DNA from 2 places in the Kitasatospora sp. NPDC001159 genome. Region 1 is predicted to be linked to the other one. Evidence: riboswitches for the same ligand, from Rfam matches in the RefSeq annotation. Region 1 holds a riboswitch; the other holds the start of a gene.
What was found. Region 1 has a riboswitch for magnesium ahead of ACWC9T_RS09030 (magnesium transporter MgtE N-terminal domain-containing protein). Riboswitches for the same ligand answer to the same signal wherever they lie in the genome.
Positions count from the first base shown of each region.

Region 2: it holds a riboswitch for magnesium, as region 1 does, so the genes downstream of both, ACWC9T_RS31905 (NRAMP family divalent metal transporter) here and ACWC9T_RS09030 (magnesium transporter MgtE N-terminal domain-containing protein) in region 1, are expected to answer to the same signal.

Region 1 covers NZ_JBSFJV010000012.1:19,958-31,087, forward strand. Annotated here, with positions in the region: partial or broken gene hcp (hydroxylamine reductase) at 1-1,621, opposite strand, end outside; gene ACWC9T_RS09010 (hypothetical protein) at 1,962-2,900, opposite strand; gene ACWC9T_RS09015 (LysR family transcriptional regulator) at 3,011-3,922, opposite strand; gene ACWC9T_RS09020 (amidohydrolase family protein) at 4,080-5,390, shown strand; gene ACWC9T_RS09025 (NRAMP family divalent metal transporter) at 5,573-6,892, opposite strand; gene ACWC9T_RS09030 (magnesium transporter MgtE N-terminal domain-containing protein) at 6,889-8,256, opposite strand; M-box (ykoK) riboswitch at 8,568-8,746, opposite strand; gene ACWC9T_RS09035 (hypothetical protein) at 9,042-9,209, opposite strand; gene ACWC9T_RS09040 (alpha-galactosidase) at 9,626-11,130, shown strand, end outside.
Region 2 covers NZ_JBSFJV010000087.1:8,070-19,199, forward strand. Annotated here, with positions in the region: gene ACWC9T_RS31875 (NADP-dependent oxidoreductase) at 1-167, opposite strand, end outside; gene ACWC9T_RS31880 (GlxA family transcriptional regulator) at 277-1,236, shown strand; gene ACWC9T_RS31885 (M56 family metallopeptidase) at 1,306-2,193, opposite strand; gene ACWC9T_RS31890 (BlaI/MecI/CopY family transcriptional regulator) at 2,190-2,561, opposite strand; gene ACWC9T_RS31895 (FtsX-like permease family protein) at 2,763-5,504, opposite strand; gene ACWC9T_RS31900 (ABC transporter ATP-binding protein) at 5,498-6,268, opposite strand; M-box (ykoK) riboswitch at 6,435-6,611, shown strand; gene ACWC9T_RS31905 (NRAMP family divalent metal transporter) at 6,971-8,638, shown strand; gene ACWC9T_RS31910 (MgtC/SapB family protein) at 8,742-9,476, shown strand; gene ACWC9T_RS31915 (YoaK family protein) at 9,522-10,199, shown strand; gene ACWC9T_RS31920 (Rv1733c family protein) at 10,264-10,920, opposite strand.

The DNA.
Region 1 (11,130 bases):
CGATCACCCGCAGGTCGAAGCGCTTGACCAGCTCGTCGACCAGCGCGGGGGTCAGGAAGCCGGGCAGCGAGGGGCCGAGGTGGATGCTCCGGATGCCCAGCGCGAGCAGGGTGAGCAGCACCGCAACCGCCTTCTGCTCGGTCCAGGACAGTGCCAGGGTGAGCGGCAGGTCGTTGACCTCGCACTCGAAGGCGTCGGCCAGTGCGGTGGCGATCCTGATGGCGGAGTAGGTGTCGTTGCACTGCCCGAGGTCCAGCAGTCGCGGCAGGCCGGCGATCTCGCCGAAGTCGTGCCGGTTGAAGCGGTACTTGGCGCAGCCCAGGGTGAGCACCACGCTGTCCCGGGGCGCGCCGAGCGCGAAGTCGGTGTAGTAGTCCCGCCCGGGGGTGGGACCGTCGCAGCCGCCGACCAGGAAGAAGTGCCGGATGGCGCCCTAGCGGACGGCGTCGACCACCTGGTCGGCGACCGCGAGGACGGCGTCGCGGCCGAAGCCGACGGTGATGAACTCCTCCTCGGCCGGGGTCTCCGGGAAGCCGGGCAGGGCCTTGGCGGCCTGGATCAGCGGTCCGAACTCGTGGTCGGTGAGGTGCCGGACGCCGGGCCAGCCGACCGGTCCGGCGGTGAAGATCCGGCGGCGGTAGCTGAGGTGGGGCTCGATGATGCAGTTGGAGGTCATCAGGATGGGGCCGGGGAAGGCGGCGAACTCCTGCTGCTGGTCCTGCCAGGCGCCGCCGTAGTTGCCGACCAGGTGGGGGTGGGCCTTGAGCAGCGGGTAGGCGTGGGCGGGGAGCATCTCACCGTGGGTGTAGACGTTGATGCCCTGGTCCTTGGTCTGCTCCAGCAGGGCTTCCAGGTCGCGCAGGTCGTGGCCGCTGACCAGGATCGCCTTGCCCGCGACCGGGGTGGTGCGGACGGCGGTGGGCTGCTGGGCGCCGTAGGTGCCGGTGTTGGCGGCGTCCAGCAGCTCGATCGCCGCGAGGTTCAACCGGCCGAGCCCGACGGCGCGTTCCAACAGCTCGGCGGGGTCGGTCGGCTCGCCGGCCAGGTAGGCCAGGGCGTCCTCCACGCCGCCGTACACCTCGGCGCTGTGCCGGCCGAGCACCTCGGCGTGGTGGGCGTAGGCGCAGATGCCCTTGAGGGCGTAGAGGTGGAGCGAGCGCAGCCCGACGACGTCCGGCCCCACGAGGGCGAGTCCGGCGTCCACCCGGACGTCCGGCGCCTGGCGGGCGAGGTCGGCGGCGTCCGCGCCGGGGGTCCAGGCGGCCGGGCCGGTGAGCGTCTCCGGCTCCCGCCCGGCGGCGCGGGCGGCCCGCTCGTACCGGTCCTTGGCACGGTCGCGGACGGCGGCGGCCTCCTGGATGAGGGAGACGAAGCGGGTCGGGTTGAAGTTGACGTTGGTGAGCGTGGTGAAGACCGCGTACAGGACGAAGGAGGCCGCGTCGTCGTCGGGGTCACCGAGGGCCCGAGCCTTCGCGGCGTACTGGGCGACGCCCTTGACGGCGTGGATCAGGAGGTCCTGGAGGTCCGAAGTGGTGGAATCCTTGCCGCAGTTGCCGATCAGGGCGGCGCAGCCGGGGGTGGTGCCGGTGCGGTCGGTCTGTTCGCACTGGAAGCAGAACATGCGGGTCCTCCGGGGACTCGTGGGGGTGTTCGGTCTGGGGGCCGGGAAGGGCAGACCGTCGGTTCCCCGGGCCCGGACCGGGTGCCGGGAGGAGACGCGGGCCGACCGGGACGGCCGCGGACCGCTCAGGGGTGAGCGGGGCCGCGGCAGGACGTGCGACGGCGTCGGTTGGACGGTTGCTTCCACCCGTCCAGGATCGGAGCGGCAGGTGATGGCGCAGCAGGGGCGGAGGGCCCCAATCGCGGGCCGGGCGACCCCATGGCCCGGGCGGAAGTACCCGCACCCGGCCGCCCGGCACGTACGGCCGGCCCGCCTCCGGGGCGGACCGGCCGTGCGCGACTCAATGGGTCGTCGGTCCCTGGCCGCTGTCGGACGGGTTCCTGTCGTCGGAGGGGTTCTTGGCGTCGAACGGGTTCCAGCCGGCGGTCGGGCTCCCGTCCTCGCTCGGGCTCTTGTCGAGCGACATCGCCGGGCCCGCCTCCGCCACCTCCGCCGGATCCTGGCCGCTCTGCTCGATCCGGCTGAGCAGCCGGGCGACGGAGTCGGTGCGCTCGCGCAGCACCGCGACGTGGGCGGCCTGGCCGGACTCGACGGGCTGCTCGGCGGGCACCACCGGGATGCCGCGCTGCCGGGCGGTCGCGATCAGGCTCTCGGCGACCTGGCCGACCACGACCAGGGTGGCGGCGGCGAAGGAGCCCGCGTCCGCGGTGCGCTGGCGGCCCAGCAGCCCGCGGTGGACGATCCGGGCCGGGACGGTCAGCTCGTCCAGGCGCTGGTCGACCGAGCCGCGTTCCAGCGCCGCGAGGACGACGGTGCCCAGTGCCTCGCCGGCCTTGGTGACGGCCCACTTGCGGCCGGGCACGGGTGGCAGGAACTCGCGGATCCGGTCGACGTCCTGTTCCAGGGCGGTGGTGGTCAGCACCTCGAAGGCGTTGCGGGTGCGGATCTCGACGACCTTGTCCCACTCGATCTCCTCGCCGTCGAAGCCGACCTTGGCCGACCCCAGGTGCACGGCGCCGAAGCCGTCGAGCAGCCCGAGCAGCTTGTGCGCCACGGCGGGGGTCCGGGGGTGACGGCCGATCAGCGTGCCCACCGAGAGCTTCCACGGCTCGGTGGCGGGTACCGGCGGCGGAGCGACGGAGCCGAGGGCGGTCAGCGCCCAGCGCCCGCCCGCCGCCGACCGGCCGCCCCGCAGCACCGCCTGGCGCCCGGCCTCGCCCAACTCGGCCGCCGCCCCCACCAGACGCCCCAGACCGCCCGCCCACTCGCCCGTACGCAACCGCCCGCCCCTCTCTCACAACCGCATCGCACAACCGCAGGTCCAAGCCGCATCCGCGAGCCGCGTCCGGCGACTCACAGACGCGCCATCGTACGGCCGTTCCACTCGGCTCAGCCGTCGGCGGTGGCCGGGCGGGCGCCGGCGGGGTCGGGCGGGGCCGTCTGGAGGGCGACGGCGATGCCCGCGAACTCCTCGATCAGCCGGCTGCGGCGGTTGCGGTCCCAGGCCAGCGCGACCTGGCTGGGCGGCAGTTCGCGGACGGGGAGGTGGGTGACGTCGGGGCGGGTGTAGAAGGTGGCGACCGAGAGCGGGAGGACGACGATGCCGTGGCCCGCCGCAACGTACTCCAACTTCTCCTCGACGGTGCGGATGGTCTGGACGGAGGGCCTCGCCCGGCCGTCCCGCAGCGCGGCCGCGTCCTGCGGCGGCAGGACGGCCTCGGGGTTCTGCAGCAGCGGCTCGCCGGCCAGGTCGGTGAGGGTGACCGCGCGCAGGCCGGCCAGCCGGTGGTCGACGGGGAGCACCACCACGCGCGGTTCGGTGAGCAGGGGGAGGACGGTCAGCCCGCGCTGGTCGACCGGCAGGCGGAGGTAGCCGACGTCCACCCGGCCGTCGTTGATCACCTGGACCTGGTCGTCCCAGCTGGTGCGGAGCACCTCGACGGTCAGTTCCGGATGGTGCTCCGACATCACCCGGACCGCCGGGGTGACGATCAGACCGGGCATGAAGCCGACGGTGAAGCCGAGCGGTCCCGAGCCGCCGGCCCGCGCGACCCGGCGGCGCACCGCCTCGGCGTTCGCCAACAGTGGCCCGGCGTCGGCGAGCAGTTGCTCGCCCGCCGGGGTCAGCCTGGTGGTGCGGCGGGTCCGGACGAACAGCTGAACCCGTAACTCCCTTTCCAGCGACATAATCTGACGGGACAGCACCGACTGGGCGATGTGCAGCTCCTCGGCCGCCCGACCGAAATGCTGCTGCTGCGCGACAGCGGTGAAGTAGCGCAGCTTCCTCAGGTCCAGGTCCACCGGGCCTCCTCCTCGGTTGTGATGCCCGCAGGGTATGACAGGTTCGGGAACGGGTCTTGGACACCGGAAGCCCGACGGCCGCATGGTGAGGTGCAGTCGTTGATCCAACTGGTGGGAGGAAGAGCTGATGATGCGCCTGGAGGATGGGAGAACTACCGTGACCACTCAGCGGATCCTGGTCCGCGGCGGCTGGATCGTCACCATGGACGCCCAGAACCGCGAATTCCCGACGGGTGACGTGCTCATCGAGGACGGCCGGATCGCGGCCGTCGCCGCCGTCCTCTCACCGGCCGCCGACGCCTCGGTGATCGACGCCTCCGGCACCTTCGTCCTGCCCGGCCTGGTGGACGCCCACCGGCACACCTGGCAGACCAGCCTCCGGCAGTCCGACTCCGAGGCCTCGATCATGGAGTACGTCGGCCGGACCCTGATCGGCCTCGGCGACAAGGTCCGCCCGGAGGACGTCTACGCCGGCACCTACCTCGGCGCGCTCGCCGCGCTCAACGCCGGCATCACCACGGTGCTCGACTGGGCGCACGCGATGAACTCGCCCGAGCACGCCGACGCCGCCGTCCGGGCACTCCGGGACGCGGGCGTGCGCGCGGTGTTCGGCCACGCCTGGCCGATCGGCTCGAAGCTCGACTTCGCCGCCGCCCACCCGGTCGACATCCGCCGCGTCCGCGAGCAGCTGCTGCCCTCGGACGACGGCCTGGTCACCCTCGCGATGGCCGCCAAGGGCCCGGACTACTCCGGCATCGACAACGCGGTCAAGGACTTCGCCCTCGCCCGCGAGCTGGCCATCCCGATCACCACCCACCTGTCCACCGGCCGCCCCGGCCCCGACCACCAGGGCATCCAGCAGCTCCACCAGGCCGGCCTGCTCGGCCCGGACCTGAACCTGGTGCACGTCAACGGCGCCGAGGCCGACGCGCTCAAGCTGCTCGCGGACTCCGGCACCACCGTGTCGATCTGCCCGCAGATCGAGCTGACGATGCCCGGGCTGGGCGGCAACGTGGCGGTCCGTCGGCTGCGCACCGCGGGCGTTACCTCCGGCCTCGGCGTCGACACCGAGCTGGAGTCCAGCGGCGACCTGTTCACCCAGATGCGCTTCGCGCTGGCGGCCGACCGCGCCGAGACGCCGGACGGCGAGCCGGTGCTGCCGGCCCAGGGCGTGCTCCGGATGGCGACCGTCGAGGGTGCCCGCGCCGTCCACCTCGGCGACCGGACGGGCTCCGTCGAGCCGGGCAAGGCCGCCGACCTGGTGCTCGTCCGCACCGACGGCATCGACCTGGCGCCGGTCACCACCCCCGCCGAGTCGCTCGTCCTGGCCGCCCACACCGGCAGCGTGGACACCGTCCTGGTGGCCGGCCGGGTCGTCAAGCGCGGCGGCCGGCTGCTGGCCGACACCGCCCGCGCCCGCGAGCTGGCCCTCGCCTCCGTCGCCCACCTGCGGGGCGCGGGTCGGTGACCGACCGCGTGCCCGCCCCACCCGGGGCGGGCACGCCGACCGTCGCCCGTCATGCCCGGTCGCGACCACCCCCGCCGCGCCTACGGGACAGTCCGAGGGGAGCGCCCCGCGCCTTGCTCGGCGAGGTTTCGGGTATCCGTGAAGGCACTTCCCTGCGGTGGAGGCCGGTGACGGGGCCGGGGTCAGCCGATGCCGAACCAGCCGAGGACGGTCTGGACGAGCAGGATCGTCGACATCGCGGCCACCCCGACCACCACGACGGTGGCCGCGATGCGGTAGCGGGGGCTGTTGGCCGCGTCGCCGAGGACGGAGCGGCGGTTGGTCAGGACCAGCAGGTAGACCAGGACGATCGGGCTGATCAGGCCCTGCAGCACCTGGGTGCCGATCAGCAGCTGGATGACGTCCACCGGGGTCAGCGCGACCACGGCGCCCAGGACGATCTGGGCGGTGAACAGCCCGAGGAACAGCGGGGCGTCGCGGAAGCTGCGGGACACGGACCGCTCGACGCCGGCGGCCTCGCCGATCGCGTAGCTCGCCGAGAGCGGCACCACCGCGCCGGCCAGGGCGGAGGCGCCCAGCAGCCCGAAGGCGAACAGCAGCTCGGCGCCGTGCCCGGCGACCGGCTTGAGGGCCATGGCGGCCTGCGCGGCGGACTCCAGCGGGCCGGTGCCGCCGATCGCGGCGGCGGTGGCGATGATGATGGTCAGGCTGATCACGCAGGCGAACACGGCGCCGAGGACGGCGTCGGCCCGGATCAGCTTGTAGTCGGCGGGCTTGGCACCGCGGTCGACCACACCGGCGGCAGCGTAGAACTGCATGTAGGGGCTGACGGTGGTACCGATCAGGGCGACGGCCAGCAGGATGAAGTCCTTGCTGGGCTCCACGTGCGGTACGACCAGGTGCTCGCCGACCTGCCCCCAGTCGGGGTGGCCGAGCACCATGGCGACCGGGTAGGCGAAGAACGCCAGCGACATCACCAGGAAGATGCGTTCGGCCCACTTGTACGAGCCGAACAGCACCAGCGACCAGAGCAGGACGGCGGACGGCGGGATGACCGCCCACTTGGGCACGCCGAGCAGCTCGAACGCGGCGCCGATGCCGGCGAACTCGCTGACCACCAGCCCGGTGTTGGCCAGCAGCAGGCAGAAGACCGCGAGGGCGGTCAGCCGCAGGCTGAACTGCTCGCGGATCAGCGCGCCCAGGCCCTTGCCGGTGTGGGCGCCGAGCCGGACGGCCATCTCCTGCACCATGACCAGGGCGATGGTGACCAGCACCATGAAGAACAGCGTGCCGTAGGTGAACTGGGAGCCGGCGCTGGCGTAGGTGGCGATGCCCGCGGCGTCGTTGCCGGCGTTGGCGGCGACCAGGCCGGGGCCAGCCACCATCGCGACGGCGGCCAGTCGGCGGAGGCCTCTTCGGCGGCCGGAGCGCCCCGGGTCGGACGACGCGGGCGCCGCGGCGGCGTCCGGCCCGGTGTCGAGGGTGTCGAGGTCGCGGGTCACTTGAGGAGCCTCCGGAAGTGCAGTCGCCCACGCTCGGGCAGCAGCGAGTCGAGGATGTCGTCGGCCAGGACCCGGCCGAGCGGGCGCCCGGAGTCGTCGACCACGAGCAGGGAGGTGGCCCGGGCCGCGACCAGCTGGTCGGCGGCCTCGGCGAGCCGGGTGTCGGGCCGGACGGTCACCGGCGGGCCGAACTGGTCCAGCCAGGAGACGAGATCGCCGACCACCGAGGTGTCCTCGGCCACGGCCAGGTCGAACAGCGGGATGTCGGCGAGCAGCCGGCCGTCGTCGTCCAGCACGGTGACCGCGTCGATGTCGGTGCGGTGCTCGGCCTGCGCGGCGAGTTCCGCCCGCACCTGGGCGACGGTGTGCGCGGGGCCGGCGGTGACCAGCAGGGTGGTCATCGCGCCGCCGGCGGTGCCCTCGCGGTGGGTGAGCAGGGAGCGCAGCTCGGCCGCCTCGGGCTCGGGCATCCGGGCCAGCAGGGTCTCGCGCTCGCCCGGGGCGAGGTCGCGCAGGGCGTCGGCGGCCTCGTCCGGTTCCATCTCGTCGACGAGCCGGGCGGCGTGCTCCGGGGGTGCCTCGCGCAGCAGGTTCTCCAGCTCGGCGGGTTCCATCTCCTCCAGCGCGTCCGCGGCGTGCTCCGGCTCCAGCCAGCCCAGCAGCTGCTGGCGCTCGTGCCGGCCGAGGTCCTCCAGGATGTCGGCGAGGTCGGCCGGGCGCAGCCGGTGCAGCGCGGAGCGGGAGGCGCGCAGCCGCACCTCGGCGGGCCCGTGGGTGGCCTGCTCGCCGAACGGGGCGACGGACTGCCAGTCGAGGACGCGTTCCGGGGTGGGGCGGATCTGCCAGCGGCGCGGGCCGAGCCGGCGCAGCAGGGTGGGCAGCGAGACGTCGACTCCGACCAGGACGGTCCGGGCGGCGAGCGGGGCCAGGTAGAGGTCGGCGGCGCGGGTGACCTGGACGCCGTCGACGTCGACGAGCTGGTGGTCCAGCACGTCGCGGGCCAGCAGGACCTCCCCGGGCCGGCGGTTGAACTCGCGCAGGTCCACGCGGGCGGTGCGCAGCCGGACCTGCCCGGTCTGGATCCGCTCGACGGCGTCGGCGGCGATGAAGGTGTGGCGGCGGCCTATTCGGATGATCAGTCCGGTGACCGGCGGGTACGGCTCCGCCCCGTAGAGGCGCGCGACCACGTCGACGACGCGGCCCACCTCCTCGCCAGCCTGGTTGGTGGCCGGTCCGCCGACCAGCCCGGCGACGGAGACCAGCGACGAGCGGACGGTCCGGGAGACGGCGGTACGGCGCTCGGCGGCGACGGTGCGGTCCCGCAGCCGGGCCGTGGCGGACGTGAGCAGGGTGGTGGCAGCCATGGTGGGGACCCCCTCGCCCCGACAGGACGGGGCAGCGGGCCGCCCGGCGGCACGTCGCCGCCGACCCCGACCGTGGCGCCGGTTCCAGGCATGCGCCGAGGCCTCCCGCGTCAGGACGGACGGGAGGGCGGAGCGGCCGGGCCGGATCGGTCAGGGAAGGAGGGAGCGCCTCGGGCGGCGGAAGGACGGCGAGGACGACATTGGGAAAGGCTGACTATGGCCAGGACTTTCGTCCATCACGCCTCCTCCCGGTCTCGGCCGCGCATCGTGGTAGCGGCGGCACAGCGCAAGGGGAGACCGACGTCACCGCCCGTGCACCCCCACTCGTCAGAGCTTTGGCACTCCACGGCGTGTCCCTGGTCGATCCCGACGGGAAGCCACTTGGGGTCACCCCTTGAGCCGGGGAGACCTGTCCTGATCCGGAGCGTCTCTCGACGGGTGGGATCAGTGGCCTGTGTCCGTGAAGACGCCTCACCGAACGAGGTGTCTGTTCAAATCGGCCCCAGGATAGGACCTCGCGGTGCTCGCGGCATAATCCTTGACCCGAGCTTGACCCGGTCCTGACCTGCGGGGGAGCCGCCGGGGCGCACGGCCGGGGGCGCGCAGCGGTGCTCCGGCAGGTGGCTGCGGGGGGCCGAACTTCCCCGTGGGCGGCCTCTGGTGACGCCGATTCCGACAGCGAGGAGAACCCACCCGTCGCCTGCGACGGCACGACGGTCGTGCCCGCGTCCTGGTCGGCGCGCTGTACACGGCGTCGATCCCCGCCGGGAGTCCGCCCTCGAAGGTCAGCGCCGCCCGAACAGTCGCCCGAGCCAGCCGCCGGACGCCCGCTCCTTCGGTGAGCAGGCGCACCGCTGGGACTTGGGCACCCCGGCCAGCACCTGTTCGACGTGCATCCCGCACCCGGCGTAGGTCGGCTTTCCGCAGGTGCGGCAGGCGACTCGACGGCACATGCCGTGCTCCCTTCCTTGGGCCCCCGGTGAATGGACTGATACACCCCAATATACCCCAGCCGGTATTTACTCCTCGGGTCTCGCCGGCGCCGACCCGTTGGGGCATTTTCCTGGCGCGTACAAGAACTGCCCGAGGCCGTTCCGGTCCCGTGGGCGCAGGGTGGGTGCCTGGCTCCCTGTCGGAGGCGGGGAGCGGCAACCGCCCGTGCGCTTTCCGTTGACGACGCCCCGGAGCGGCATGTGAAATGACACATGTCACCGATCACATGGACAGGACTCATGGATCGAGGTTCGAACCGAAGCTTCCGACCGCGACTTTGAACGTTCAAATCCCGGGTTCAGCCACATGGCCGGCCAGCTGCCCCCTCAAACCACGTGACACAACGTCATGCCCCCACCCCCCCACAGGAGCGCACGTGCGCCTATTTCCCCACCGCCTCGCGGCACCCCTGCTCGCGCTGGCACTCGCCACCACCGGCCTCGGAGCCCTCAGCCTCGGCGCGGCCGCCCCGGCCGCCGCCCTGGGCAACGGCAACGCCCTCACCCCGCCCATGGGGTGGAACTCGTGGAACTCCCTCGGCACCGAGGTCACCGAGGACCAGGTCGTCCAGACGATCGACTTCATGGCCGTCAACGGCCTGGTGGCGGCGGGCTACAACACCGTCACGATCGACGACGGCTGGTCGCTCCGGCACCGGGACGGCCAGGGCACCGACTTCGTCCGGACGCCGGACGGCTCGATGCAGCTGTACGACGCCGCCGGGAGTCCGGTCACCGGGACGGACGGCACCGGCAACGACCCCACCTCCGGCCACCTGATCCCGCGCCCCGACCACTTCCCGTCGCAGACCGTCAACGGTCGGACGGTCAACGGCATCCAGTTCCTGGCCTGGTACGCCCACAGCAAGGGCCTGAAGTTCGGCCTCTACGCCACCGACACCTACGAGACCTGCCAGATGCACCCCGGAAGCCTCGGCCACGAGAGCACCGACGCCAGCGACTTCGTCTCCTGGGGCGTCGACTTCGTCAAGTACGACGACTGCCCCTACGGCCCGCAGATCACCGGCCCTGACGGCCACAACTACTACACCCAGGGCGAGGGCAGGGAGCTCACCCGCTCGATCTACGCCCGCGTGCAGGCCTTCCAGCGGGCCCTCGACGCCGCCTCCGCCAGCCAGGGCCGCCCGAAGGTCACCCTCAGTGTCTCCGCCCAGCCCGCCCACACCGGCGTGCCCTACCTCCTCGACCCGGCGGACCCGGCCCGCACCGACCCGGTCGTCCAGGCCGCCGGGACCGCGCCGTTCACCGCGCCCGGCTACGCCCCGACGGGCGTGTGGTGCGGGCAGGTGGCCAACCTGTGCCGGATCGGCGGGGACCGCGACAGCGAGCTCGACGGCGTGCTGTGGAACGGGCAGCTGCAGACCGCCCTTCAGTACCCCGGCAACGTGCGCCCGGGCAGCTGGAACGACCTCGACATGATGTTCACCGGCTGGAACGACGTGTACGGCCTCTACGGCACCAGCGACACCTGTACCTGCCACAAGCCGTTCACCGACGACGAGTCGCGCACCGAGACCTCCGTCCTGTCCATGCTCGCCGCCCCGTTGATCTCCGGCGCCGACCTCCGTACCGCCGGGCAGTCGCAGCACAGCGCGAACGGCTACACGTGGTCCACGGGCATCGGCGCGTCGAGCCTCGCGGTCCTCAAGAACGCCGACGTCATCGCCGTCGACCAGGACACGCTCGCCAAGCCCGCGACCCTGGTCGGGGCCAGGCCGGCAACCACCACCGCACCGGTGGTGCTGAAGCGGCAGCTGGCGAACGGGGACACCGCCGTGCTGTTGGTGAACCAGGATCCGAACAACTGGCAGACGGTCGGCAGCGACCTCGCCTCGCTGGGGCTGACCGGCGGATTCACGTA
Region 2 (11,130 bases), on a different contig from region 1:
AAGGTGCCGCGCGAACGGGTCTTCCAGTCGGCCGGGTTGACCCCGGCGGCGTGTACCCGCACCAGGATCTCGCCTCGGCCGGGCGCCGGGCGGGCGGTCTCCACCAGCCGCAGGACCTCCGGGCCGCCGGCGGTGTCCTGCGAGACGGCGCGCATGGTGTGGGACATGTCGTACTCCTCCGATCACGGGCCCGTGGTTCCGGGCACGTCGTCAGAGTGCCGATCTGCGAAGGCCCCTGGTGGTGGCGCGACGGCCACATGGTGAAAGGATCCGGCCATGCACCACGTCGGCGTACTCGCCCTGGACGGCGTCTTCCCCTTCGAGCTCGGCATCCCGGCCAGAATCTTCGGCGCCGCCCGGGGCGAGACGGGCAGCCCGCTCTACACCGTCACCACCTGCAGTCTGGACGGTGGTCCGGTCCGCTCCGCCGCCGACTTCGACCTCGCGATCTCCCGGGACGCCGCGCTGCTCGCCGAGGTCGACACCGTGGTCATCCCACCCGCGCTGTCGCTCGGCGGTCTCCGCGAGCACGGCACCCTGCCCGAGGACCTGCGGGCCGCGCTGGCCGCGATCCGCCCCGGCACCCGGATCGTGGCCATCTGCACCGCGAGTTTCCTGCTGGCCGCCGCCGGCCTGCTCGACCGGCGCCGGGCCACCACCCACTGGCTGGAGGCCGACCGGCTGCAGCGGATGGTGACCACCGCGCGGATCGACCCGGACGTCCTGTTCGTCGACGACGGCGACGTCCTCACCTCGGCCGGGGTCGCCGCCGGCATCGACCTCTGCCTGCACCTGGTCCGCCGCGACCACGGCAGCAGGGTCGCCAACGAGGTGGCCCGCTCCTGCATCGTCCCGCCCTGGCGCGAGGGCGGCCAGGCCCAGTACATCCGCCGCCCCGTCCCCGAACCCTCCGCCGCCGGCACCGCCGCCACCCAGGCCTGGGCCCTGGAACACCTCGCCGAGCCGCTCACCCTGGCCGACCTGGCCGCCCACGCCCACACCAGTGTGCGCACCTTCTCCCGCCGCTTCCGCGAGGAGACCGGCACCACCCCGGCCCAGTGGCTGATCAGCCGGCGCGTGGACCTCGCCCGCCACTACCTGGAGACGACCGACTGGCCCGTCCCGCTGGTTGCCCAGCGCTCGGGCCTCGGCACGGGCGCGTCGCTGCGCCAACACCTGCGCGCGGCCATCGGGGTGGGACCGCAGGCGTACCGGCGGACGTTCCGCCCGGCCTGAAGGAACCGAACCCTCCGCGCGACACGGCCCGGGCGTATCTGCGGCGCCGGTTGGCGCCGGTGGAACGACCTACGGGTGCGGCGCGCAGGCCAGCAGGTAGGGCAGCACCGGCAGCGTCAACGCGCCGATCCGCCAGGCCAGTTGGCGCCGCTGGCCGCAGCTGCCGGGCCGGGCCAGTCGGCGGACCCGGGCCAGCACCCCGGTGGAGGCCGCCCCCAGCGACCCACCCGGAGCCGTCCCGGACGCGGCCAACGCGCAGAGCGCCGAGGCTAGTTCGCCCCGCGACACCTTCGCGAGCGCCGCGTCGTCCGCCGCCATCTCCAGCAGTAGCGCCACCTCCGAGTGCCCCAGCCGGGCCAGCGGCAGCGGGCCGAGCAGCAGCGCGAAGGTGTCGGCGGGCAGCCGGAACAGGTGGTGGCGGCCGCGAATGTGCCCGTGCTCGTGCGCGACGGCCGCGGCGAGCTGCCGCTCGTCCAGCAGCCGCAGTGCCCCGCGCGACAGCACGACCCGGGAGCGGCGCCCGGGCAGGCAGTAGACGGTCGGGTGGGCGTGCTCCAGCACCAGCGCGCCCCAGCGCCGGTCCCGTACGGCGACCACGTCCAGCACCGCCCGGTGTCGCTGCCGGGCCCGCCCGGCCCGGGCACCGACGGCGGTGAGCACCGCGGTGAGCACCGCGCCGGCGGCGGCCGGCAGCCACCAGCCGTGGGTGTGCGGCACCACCGGCCCGGCCGGTTCGAGGTGGGGGAGCAGGCCGAGCAGCCCGGCCGGCTCGTGGGCGGCGGGCTCCAACGCGTGGTGCGCCGCGAGCACCAGGGCGACGATGAACGAGGCCATCAGCGCCAGCCACAGGGCCGCGCCCAGGGCCGGACGGGCCTGGAGCCGGGCCGAGCCGGCCATCCGGCGGGGCAGCAGGGCGCCGGTCACGGCCAGGTAGAGGCCGAGCAGGGCGAAGGTCACTCGGTCTCCCGGGCCTTGACCTGTTCGAGGGCGGCGAGCAGCGCGGAGGCCTCGTCCCCGCTCATCCGGTCGACGAAGTGCAGCAGCGCGCCGGTCCGGTCCGGGGTGGTCTCCAGCGCCTGGTGCATCAGCTGGGCGGTGTACGCCTCGCGGGTGCAGGTCGGCTCGTACACCCAGGCGCGGCCGATCTTGTCCCGGCGCAGCCAGCCCTTGGTGTGCAGGATGTCGGCGACGGTGGTGACGGTGGTGTACGCGACCGGCCGCTGCTGCTGGAGGTCGTCGACCACCTCGCGCACCGTTGCCGGACGGCCCCAGGACCAGAGCCGGTCCATGATCTCGGCCTCAAGATCGCCGAACCCCCGTAGCACTGCCGTGGTCTCCCTTGCCGCACCGGCCGCCGGCGTCCTTCGCCCGCTGGAACGCGGCCCATGCTACGGCGAGCGCCGGGCGCCCGCCCCCGGCAGTGGGGGGCGGGCGTCCGTGGCGTGCGGATGGCGCTCAGCGGGTGTTCAGGGCAGCCGCTCCGGCTCAGGCCGTGCTCACGGCAGCCGCTCCGGCCCGGGCCGTGCTCAGGACTGCCGCCGCGCGAGCGGTACCCGCGACCGGGTGAACAGCGCCGCGAGCAGCCCGGCCACCACCGGCAGCACCAGCACGACCAGCAGCAGCTCGCCCCAGGGCGCGGTGATCAGCGGCGGCTGGGAGCCCGGTCCGCTCGCCCGGGACTTCAGCAGCCCCACCGCCGGGACGAACCCGTTGGTCGCCCCGAGCACCGCCCCCAGCAGGGCGATCAGCGCGCACTGCAGCCCCGCCATGGTCCGCCGGATCCGGGGCGGCGCGCCGACGGCGGCGAGCGTCGCCTGGTCCTGCCGGGAGTCGGCGGCCGCGAGCCCGGTGGCGATCCCGGCCGCGCCGAGCACCACCAGCCCGGCGAAGCCGCTGAGCGCCAGAGTGAGCGCGTCGCTCTTCGGCTGGTAGCCGCGTTCGACATCCAGCCGGGCGAAGCGGTCCAGCCGGATCGCGGCGGCCTCGGCGCGCTGCTGCGCCTTGCGGTCCGGCGGAGTGGCCGGCCGCCAGACCGCGCCGGTCGGCCGGGCCGCGAGCCCGAGCCTGGCCAGCGCGGGGGTGGGCAGCAGCCCCTGGGCGAAGCGGGCGGCGTCCGGGTCGTCGACCACCACGGCGTCCACCGGGACCTCCTGGAGGTCGGGCTTGGGGACCTGCCCCGGCTGCACCGGGCCGCCGCCTCCGCGCAGCAGCATCACGGCCTTGCCGTCGGCACCGACCAGTGACCGGTCGAAGACCAGCAGCTTCCCGGCCGCCAGCGCCTGTTCGGCCGCCTGGTCCCGGACGTCGAACAGGTTGTGCAGCAGGGCGGCGTCCCCGGTGGCGATGTGCGGCGGCTCGGCGAGCCTGCGCCGGTCCGTCGGGCCCTTGAGCTGGACGTCGCTGGCGCAGTTGTCGCAGAACTTGTAGACCAGCTGGCCGAGTTCGGCGCGCGGGCCGAGCCCGGTCAGCTGCGTCTCCAGCTCGGCGCGCAGCTGTTCGGCTGGCGCCCCGTCCCGGTAGCTGACCAACTGGACGGATCCGTAAGGGGCCTGCGGCCGGTAGTCGCGGCGGTTCTCGGCGTCGGTGCTGGTGCTGTACACCCCGATGGCGACCGCCCCGGCTACCGCCGCCATCACCGCGGCGACGGCCGGCGCGGTGCGCGAGCGGTGCCGGGCGGAGTCCCGAAGCGCCAGCCGGGGGCCGAGCGGCAGCCGCCTGGCGGCGCGGCCGACCATGGCGACCAGCACCGGGGTGCAGGCGAGCAGGCCGAGTTCGGCGGTGACGGAGCCGCCGAGCACGGTGAGCGTGCGGGCGTCGTAGGTGCTCACCACGGGCAGGCCGCGCTGCACCGCGCCCGCGCCGTACATCGCGATCGCGCCGCCGCCGAGGATCAGCGCAACGCCGAGCAGGGTGACCACCCGGCTGGGCGGCCGGACGGTGTCCCGCCCGGTGAGCCCGGCGGTGACGCTGCGGCGGGCGGCCTGCCAGGCGGGCAGCGCGGCCGCGAGCAGCGCGGTGAGCAGCCCGATCCCCGCGATCGCGAGCAGGTCCAGCGGGGGCAGCGCGAAGTGTCCGAAGCGCGCACCGCCGACCCGTTCGATGAGCGGTCGCAGCCCGGCGACCAGCCCGGTGCCGAGCGCGACCCCGAGCGCCGCCCCGGCCACGCCGAGGACCAGTCCGCCGCCGAGTACCACCGCGCCGACGTGAGCCCGGCTGCCGCCGGCCGCGCCGAGCAGGGCGAGCTGGCGGCGCGAGCGGCGGGCGCCGACCGCGAAGGCGGGCCCGGCGAGCAGCGCGACCTCCAGCAGCGCCATCCCGGTGACGGTGGCGACCACGACCTTGGTGCTGTTGCCCGCGGCCGGGTCGCTGTAGTGGGTGGAGTCGCGGTAGTAGGGGACGGCCCCGTACGGCGGCGGGTCGAGCGCGACCGAGCGCGCGGTCAGGGTGTAGCCGTACGCGTTGAACTGCTGCACGGCGGCCCAGTCGAGGCTGATTCCGCTCGGCAGGTGGACCAGCCAGGCGTTGCGGGCGTCCGGGGCACGCTCGGCGGCGGGGCGGCCGGGCTCCGCCGCGGCGGCCAGCGGGTCGAGCAACTCGCCTGGCCGGGCCACGAGTTCGACCCTGCCGAGCTCGTCCGGGTGCTCCACCACGGCGGTGACGGTGAAGGTGGTCCGCTCCAGCCCCTGGACGGTGGTGGTGCCGCCGAGCGAGAGCCCCGCGTTGTCCAGGAAGGCCCGGGTGGCGGCCAGTTCGTGCGGGGCGCTCGGGGCGCGGCCCTCGACGACGTTCAGTCGGCCACGCCAGACCGGGTCGGCGAGGTCGGCCTCGGTGGTGAGGGTGCGGACCAGGCCTTCGGGTGAGGTCGCGCCGGTCTCCGGTCCGGGTCGGGCGGGGGTGAGCACGCTGCCGGGCGGCAGTAGTGAGCTGACCAGGGCCGCCGGGTCGGTGCTCGCGGCCCGCTGCTGCTCGGCGGTGGGCTGCTGGCCGGGCTTGGGCTCGACCGCGAAGGCGCCCTCCTCGGCGATCGGGGCCTGCTCGACGGTCCGGCCGGGGTTGAGCCCGGTGACCAGGGCGTCCGCCCCGCCGACCACCCGCTCGACCCGTTCGGCCGGGGTGAGCTGCCCGCTGCGGTGGACCACGTCGGCGCCGGTGACCCCGAGGACGGGCAGCGCGACCATGGCCAGGATCAGGGCGCTGCGCCCCTTGGCCCGCAGCGCGTCGCGCCGGGCGATGCGCAGCGCGACCTTCCATGCTCCGAGCCTCAGCATGCGACCTCTCCCAGCGAGTTGGGCCGGTGCACGGCCGCCCGGCAGGCGCCGGAGCGGCGTCCGGCGGTCTCCGAGGCGACCGCGCCGTCGCGCAGGTGGACCACCCGGTCCGCCCAGGCGGCGTGCGAGGCCTCGTGGGTGACCATCATGGCGGCCGCCCCGGCGTCGCAGCGGGCGCGCAGGACGGCGAGGACGGCGTCGCCGGTGGCCGAGTCGAGCGCGCCGGTCGGCTCGTCGGCGAGGACGAGCCGGCGGTCGCCGATCAGCGCCCGGGCGATGGCGACGCGCTGCTGCTGGCCGCCGGACATGTCGTCGGGGAAGCGGTCGGCGAGTTCCCCGATGCCCAGTTCCTCCAGCGCGGCCAGCGCCTCCCGGCGGGCGGTGCGGCCCGGGGTGCCGTCGAGTTCGCGCGGCAGGGCGATGTTCTCCGCGGCGGTGAGTGCCGGGATCAGGTTGTAGTCCTGGAAGACGTAGCCGACGGAGCGCCGCCGCAGGTCGGCGAGCCTGCCCCGGCTGAGGCCGCCGAGCGCGACGCCCTCGACCAGCACCTCGCCCTCGCTGGGCAGGTCCAGCCCGCCGGCCAGGGTCAGCAGGGTCGACTTCCCGGAGCCGGACGGCCCCATCACGGCGACGAACTCGCCGGCGTGCACGGTCAGGTCGATCCCGCGCAGGGCGTGCACCTCCGTGGCGCCGCGTCCGTGCACCCGGGAGACCCCGGTCAGTCGCAGGACGGGCTCGGACCAGGTCGGATCGGTGTGGGACACACTTCCCCCTCGTGAGCTGTTCAGCAGTATATGTCGGTGAACTATATATGCCGAGCGCGAGAGAGTGGAGCGGTCGGGTTCGGTCAAGGTTCTACAAAGGTGTCGAAGATCGGCCGAAAAGGTGAGAGGGGCCGGTCGGGCGGGTCTATGCTTTGGGAGGTTTGAAAAGGCACCTCGTTCGGTGAGGCGTCTTCACGGACACAGGCCACTGACCCGACGACGTCGAGAGACGCCCAGGTTCAGGACAGGTCTTCCCGACTTAAGGGTTGACCCCAAGTGGCTTCCGGTCGGACAGGCTGGACACGCCGTGGAGTGCCAAAGCTCTGACGAGTTGGGGTGTACCGGTCCATCTCGACCGGTGTGCTCCTTGCCGTGTCGTGATGCGGCGCACAGGTGGTGCGCCCCCGGCCGGGAGGAGGTGAGAGACATGGACTGCCCTAGTCCGGGCCATAGTTGCCCCTATCCCCGCATGCTCTCGAACACCTCCGGCACGCGGTAACAACCTTCCCTGCGCGTTCACCCGGCGCTTGGTCCTGAGTTCAACCATGCATCGACGCCAGCCGCCTGACGCATCGTCATGTCACCACACGGCCACCGCCGCCCAGCGCCGCCGTGCGGAGACGATGCCGTGCGCCCGCAGGGAGGATCGCTGCTGCGTGCCCCCTGACGCCCCCTCAAGGTAGGGGGCAGGGAGGCCCCGCCATGACCAACGTGACGCTGGACCCGAAGGTTTCCACGGTCCCCGCCGCTTCCACCGCCACCCGCTCCGCCGTCCTGGACGACGCCCACGTCGGCGACATCAAGGGAGCGCTCGGCACCATCCGGCTCGACGACACCACCCCCCGCCACGGCCTCTCCGCCCGGCTCAAGACCCTGTTGGCGATCATCGGCCCCGGCCTGATCGTGATGGTCGGCGACAACGACGCGGGCGCCTTCTCCACCTACGGCCAGGCCGGGCAGAACTACGGCACCCAACTGCTGTGGACCCTGCTGATGCTGGTCCCGGTGCTCTACGTCAACCAGGAGATGGTGCTGCGCCTGGGCGCCGTCACCGGCGTGGGCCACGCCCGCCTGATCCTGGAGCGCTTCGGCAGGTTCTGGGGCGCGTTCAGCGTCATCGACCTGTTCCTGCTGAACGCGCTGACCCTGGTCACCGAGTTCATCGGCGTCACGCTGGCCGCCGGGTACCTGGGGCTGCCGAAGGTGGTCTCGGTGGTGCTGGCGGCGGCGATCATCATCGCCTCGGCCTTCACCGGCTCCTTCCAGCGCTTCGAGCGCGTCGCCGTGACCCTGTGCGCCGGCTCGCTGCTGCTGGTGCCGATCTACTTCATGGCCCACCCCAGGACCTCGCAGATGGCACACGACTTCGTGACGCCCACTCTGCCCGGCGGCTCCGGCCAGCTCGCGGCCGTCATGATGGTCATCATCTCGATCGTCGGCACCACCGTCGCCCCCTGGCAGCTGTTCTTCCAGCAGTCGTACGTCATCGACAAGCGGATCACTCCGCGTTTCATGAAGTACGAGAAGGTCGACCTGTGGATCGGGATCGTCGTGGTCATCGTCGGCGCGGCCGCGCTGATCGGCCTCACGGCGGCGGCCTTCGCCGGCACCGACGGCTTCGGCCAGTTCTCCGACGCGGCCGCCCTGGCCAAGGGCATCGAGGACAAGGCCGGTCGCCTGGCGGGCGTGCTGTTCGCGATCGCGCTGCTGGACGCCTCGATCATCGGCGCCTTCGCGGTCTCGCTCTCCACCGCGTACGCGATCGGCGACGTCTTCGGGATCAAGCACTCGCTGCACCGCGGGGTCAAGGGCGCCAAGGGCTTCTACGCGGTGTACGCCGGCCTGGTGGCGTTCGCCGCCGCGATCACCCTGTTGTCCAACGGCTACACCCAGGGCCTGATCACCCAGTTCGTCCAAGTGCTGGCCGGGGTACTGCTGCCCTCCGCCACGGTCTTCCTGCTGCTGCTCTGCAACGACAGGGCCGTGCTCGGCCCCTGGGTCAACGGCCCCAGGACCAACGCCTTCACCTCGGCGGTGGTCGGTGTCCTGGTGATGCTGTCCATGATCCTCACCGCGGCGGTGGTCTGGCCGGACATCAGCTCGGACGCGATCCTGTGGATCATGGCCGGCTGCGGCGTGGCGGGCGTCCTGGTCGCCGGGTACTTCTCCATTTTCGGCCGCCGGGGCACCAAGGAGGACCCGGTCGACCGCACCGGCCGCGAGAACTGGCGGATGCCCCCGCTGGAAACCCTCGGCAAGCCGGTGATGTCCACCGCGCGCAAGGTCGGCATGGGCGCCCTGCGGACCTACCTGCTGATCGCGATGGTCATGGTCATCATCAAGATCGTCCAGACCGCCCTCGGCCACTGAGCCGTCGATCGCAGCCCCCGCGGACGGGTGGTGGGCAGCCGCTCGCCACCCGTCCGTCCCATTTCCCCGTGTTCCCCGCGTTCCCTCCGAAGGAGGTGCCGTCGTGCACACCCTGACCACCGTCGAGTTCCTGGTCCGGCTCGCCACCGGCGTCGCCTGCGGCGCCCTGATCGGCGTAGAGCGCCAGTGGCGGGCCCGGATGGCCGGCCTGCGCACCAACGCCCTGGTCGCCGCCGGCGCCACCCTGTTCGTGCTCTACAGCGAGGCAGTCGGCGACACCGGCAGCCCCACCCGGGTCGCCTCGTACGTCGTCTCCGGCATCGGCTTCCTCGGCGGTGGCGTCATCCTGCGCGACGGTGCCGGTGTGCGCGGCCTCAACACCGCCGCCACGCTGTGGTGTTCGGCCGCCGTCGGGGTACTGGCCGCCTCCGGCAAGCTGCAGCTCGCCGTCCTCGGCACCCTCGCCGTGCTCGCCGTCCACCTGGTGCTGCGCCCGGCCGGCCGACTGCTCGACCGGGCCCCGCAGTCCGGCAGCGACCCGGACTCCACCTGCCGGGCCGTCGTCCACCTGGAGTGCGACCGGAAGGCCGAGACCCACATCCGCGCCCTGCTGCTCCAGGCCCTGGCCGCCTCCGGCCTCGCCCCCACCGGCCTGCGCGCCCGCCGCTCCGACCAGGGCGACGCCGCCAACCTGCGGGCCACCGTGGCGGTCACCGGGCAGGTGACCCCGGCCCTGGAGCAGGTCGTCACCCGGTTGTCGCTGGAGCCCGGCGTACGGGACCTGCACTGGCACCTGGACGAGGATTCGGAGGAGCCCGGCAGCCCGGCGCTGGCCTGAGGAAGTAGAACGGAAGGACCGTCACTCATGCCGCCGGGAGGCCCGATGCTGAAACCCGACCCCGAGCACGGGCCGCTGGTGCCGATGCTGCTGGTGCTGACCGTGGTCACCGGGGTGGTGGACGCGGTCAGCTACCTCGAACTCGGTCACGTCTTCGTCGCCAACATGACCGGCAACGTGGTCTTCCTCGGCTTCGCACTGGCCGGCGCGGCGAACCTCTCCGCCACCGCCTCACTGGCCGCCCTCGCCGCCTTCCTGCTCGGCGCTCTGGCGGGCGGCCACCTCTCCCGGCACCTGCCCGGGCACCGCGGCCACCTGCTGACCGTTGCCGTCGTCGCCCAGACGGTGCTCGTAGCCGTGAGCACCGCCGTGGCGGCCGTGGTCGGCCACGGCTCCGCACCCACCCGCTACACCCTGATCGGTCTGCTCGCCCTCGCGATGGGCGGCCAGAACGCGGTGGTCCGCTCCCTCAAGGTCCCCGACCTCACCACCACCGTGCTCACCATGACCATCACCGCCCTCGCCGCCGACCGCACCGGCCTGCGCCGTCTCGCCTCCGTCGTCTGGATGTTCGCCGGCGCCCTGGTCGGCGCCCTCCTGGTCCTCCACGCCAACGTCCCCACCGCCCTGGCCCTGGCGCTCGTCCTGCTGGTCGCGGTCGCCGCCCTCACCCACCACGCCGCCAAACCCACCCCGGCACCGGCCTGGACGGAGCGCCTCTGACCCGGAACGCCCCTGCGCCCCATCGCCGCCCGGTGAGGGGACACAGGGGCGTTGCTCGCCTGGGTCAATCCTCCCGGCGGTGCCCCGCGCGGCCGCTCCAGAGCGGCTCCAGGCGGGCCCAGCTCGTGGTCCATACGGCTTCGGCGCGGCGGTCGAGGACGCGCAGGCGCAGTCGGAGGGCCAGGGTGAGCAGCGCCAGCACGGCGAGCAGGGCGCCGGCTCCGGTGCAGGCCGCGGAGACGGCGAGGGCGGCGCGGTTGGCCGGGGGATTGGTGGTGTTGCCCGCGGGGTCGACCCAGATCGGGACGACGGCGCCGGCGACGGCCGTGCGCGGGGCCTCGACGGTGCCGGTGTGCGCGGTGCCCGTGGGGTAGTTCCAGGCGGCCTCGACGTCGATCCGGTTGCTGTAGCCGCCCGCGAACCGGCTGCCGGTGACCGCGCCGTGGTCGGGGATGCCGGCGACCACGGCGTCCACCTGGTGCAGCCGCACCCGGTCGGCCGCGGCCTGCGGCGCCGTCGAGCGGTACAGGAGCAGGGAGCCGATCACGGAGACGGCGACGGCCAGCAGCCCGCCGACGAGCGTGAGCAGCCAGGCGCGGGCGCGGGCGCGGTCGAGCGGGCGGGCCAGTGGTTCGTGCCGAGCGCCGAAGGCCCGCCACAGCTGACGGCCGGTTCGCCGCGGGAGCGACGCGGGCCGGGCGGGACGGGGTTTGCTGGCCACGGTGAGCACTCCTCAGGGACGCGGGCGCGTACAGGGTTTCATCACCCAATCTCCACCCGACGGCCCCCTGTGCACAAGAGTGGTGCGCGCTCGGAGAAATCGCCCGGTGGCCCGCAGGCCCCCACCACCCGGGACGTTCGGCCCTCGGCAGGCGCCGCCCGGCCGGGCAGGCTGGAGTCCGGCCGCGCTCCCCGTGCCTGAGCGCGGCGC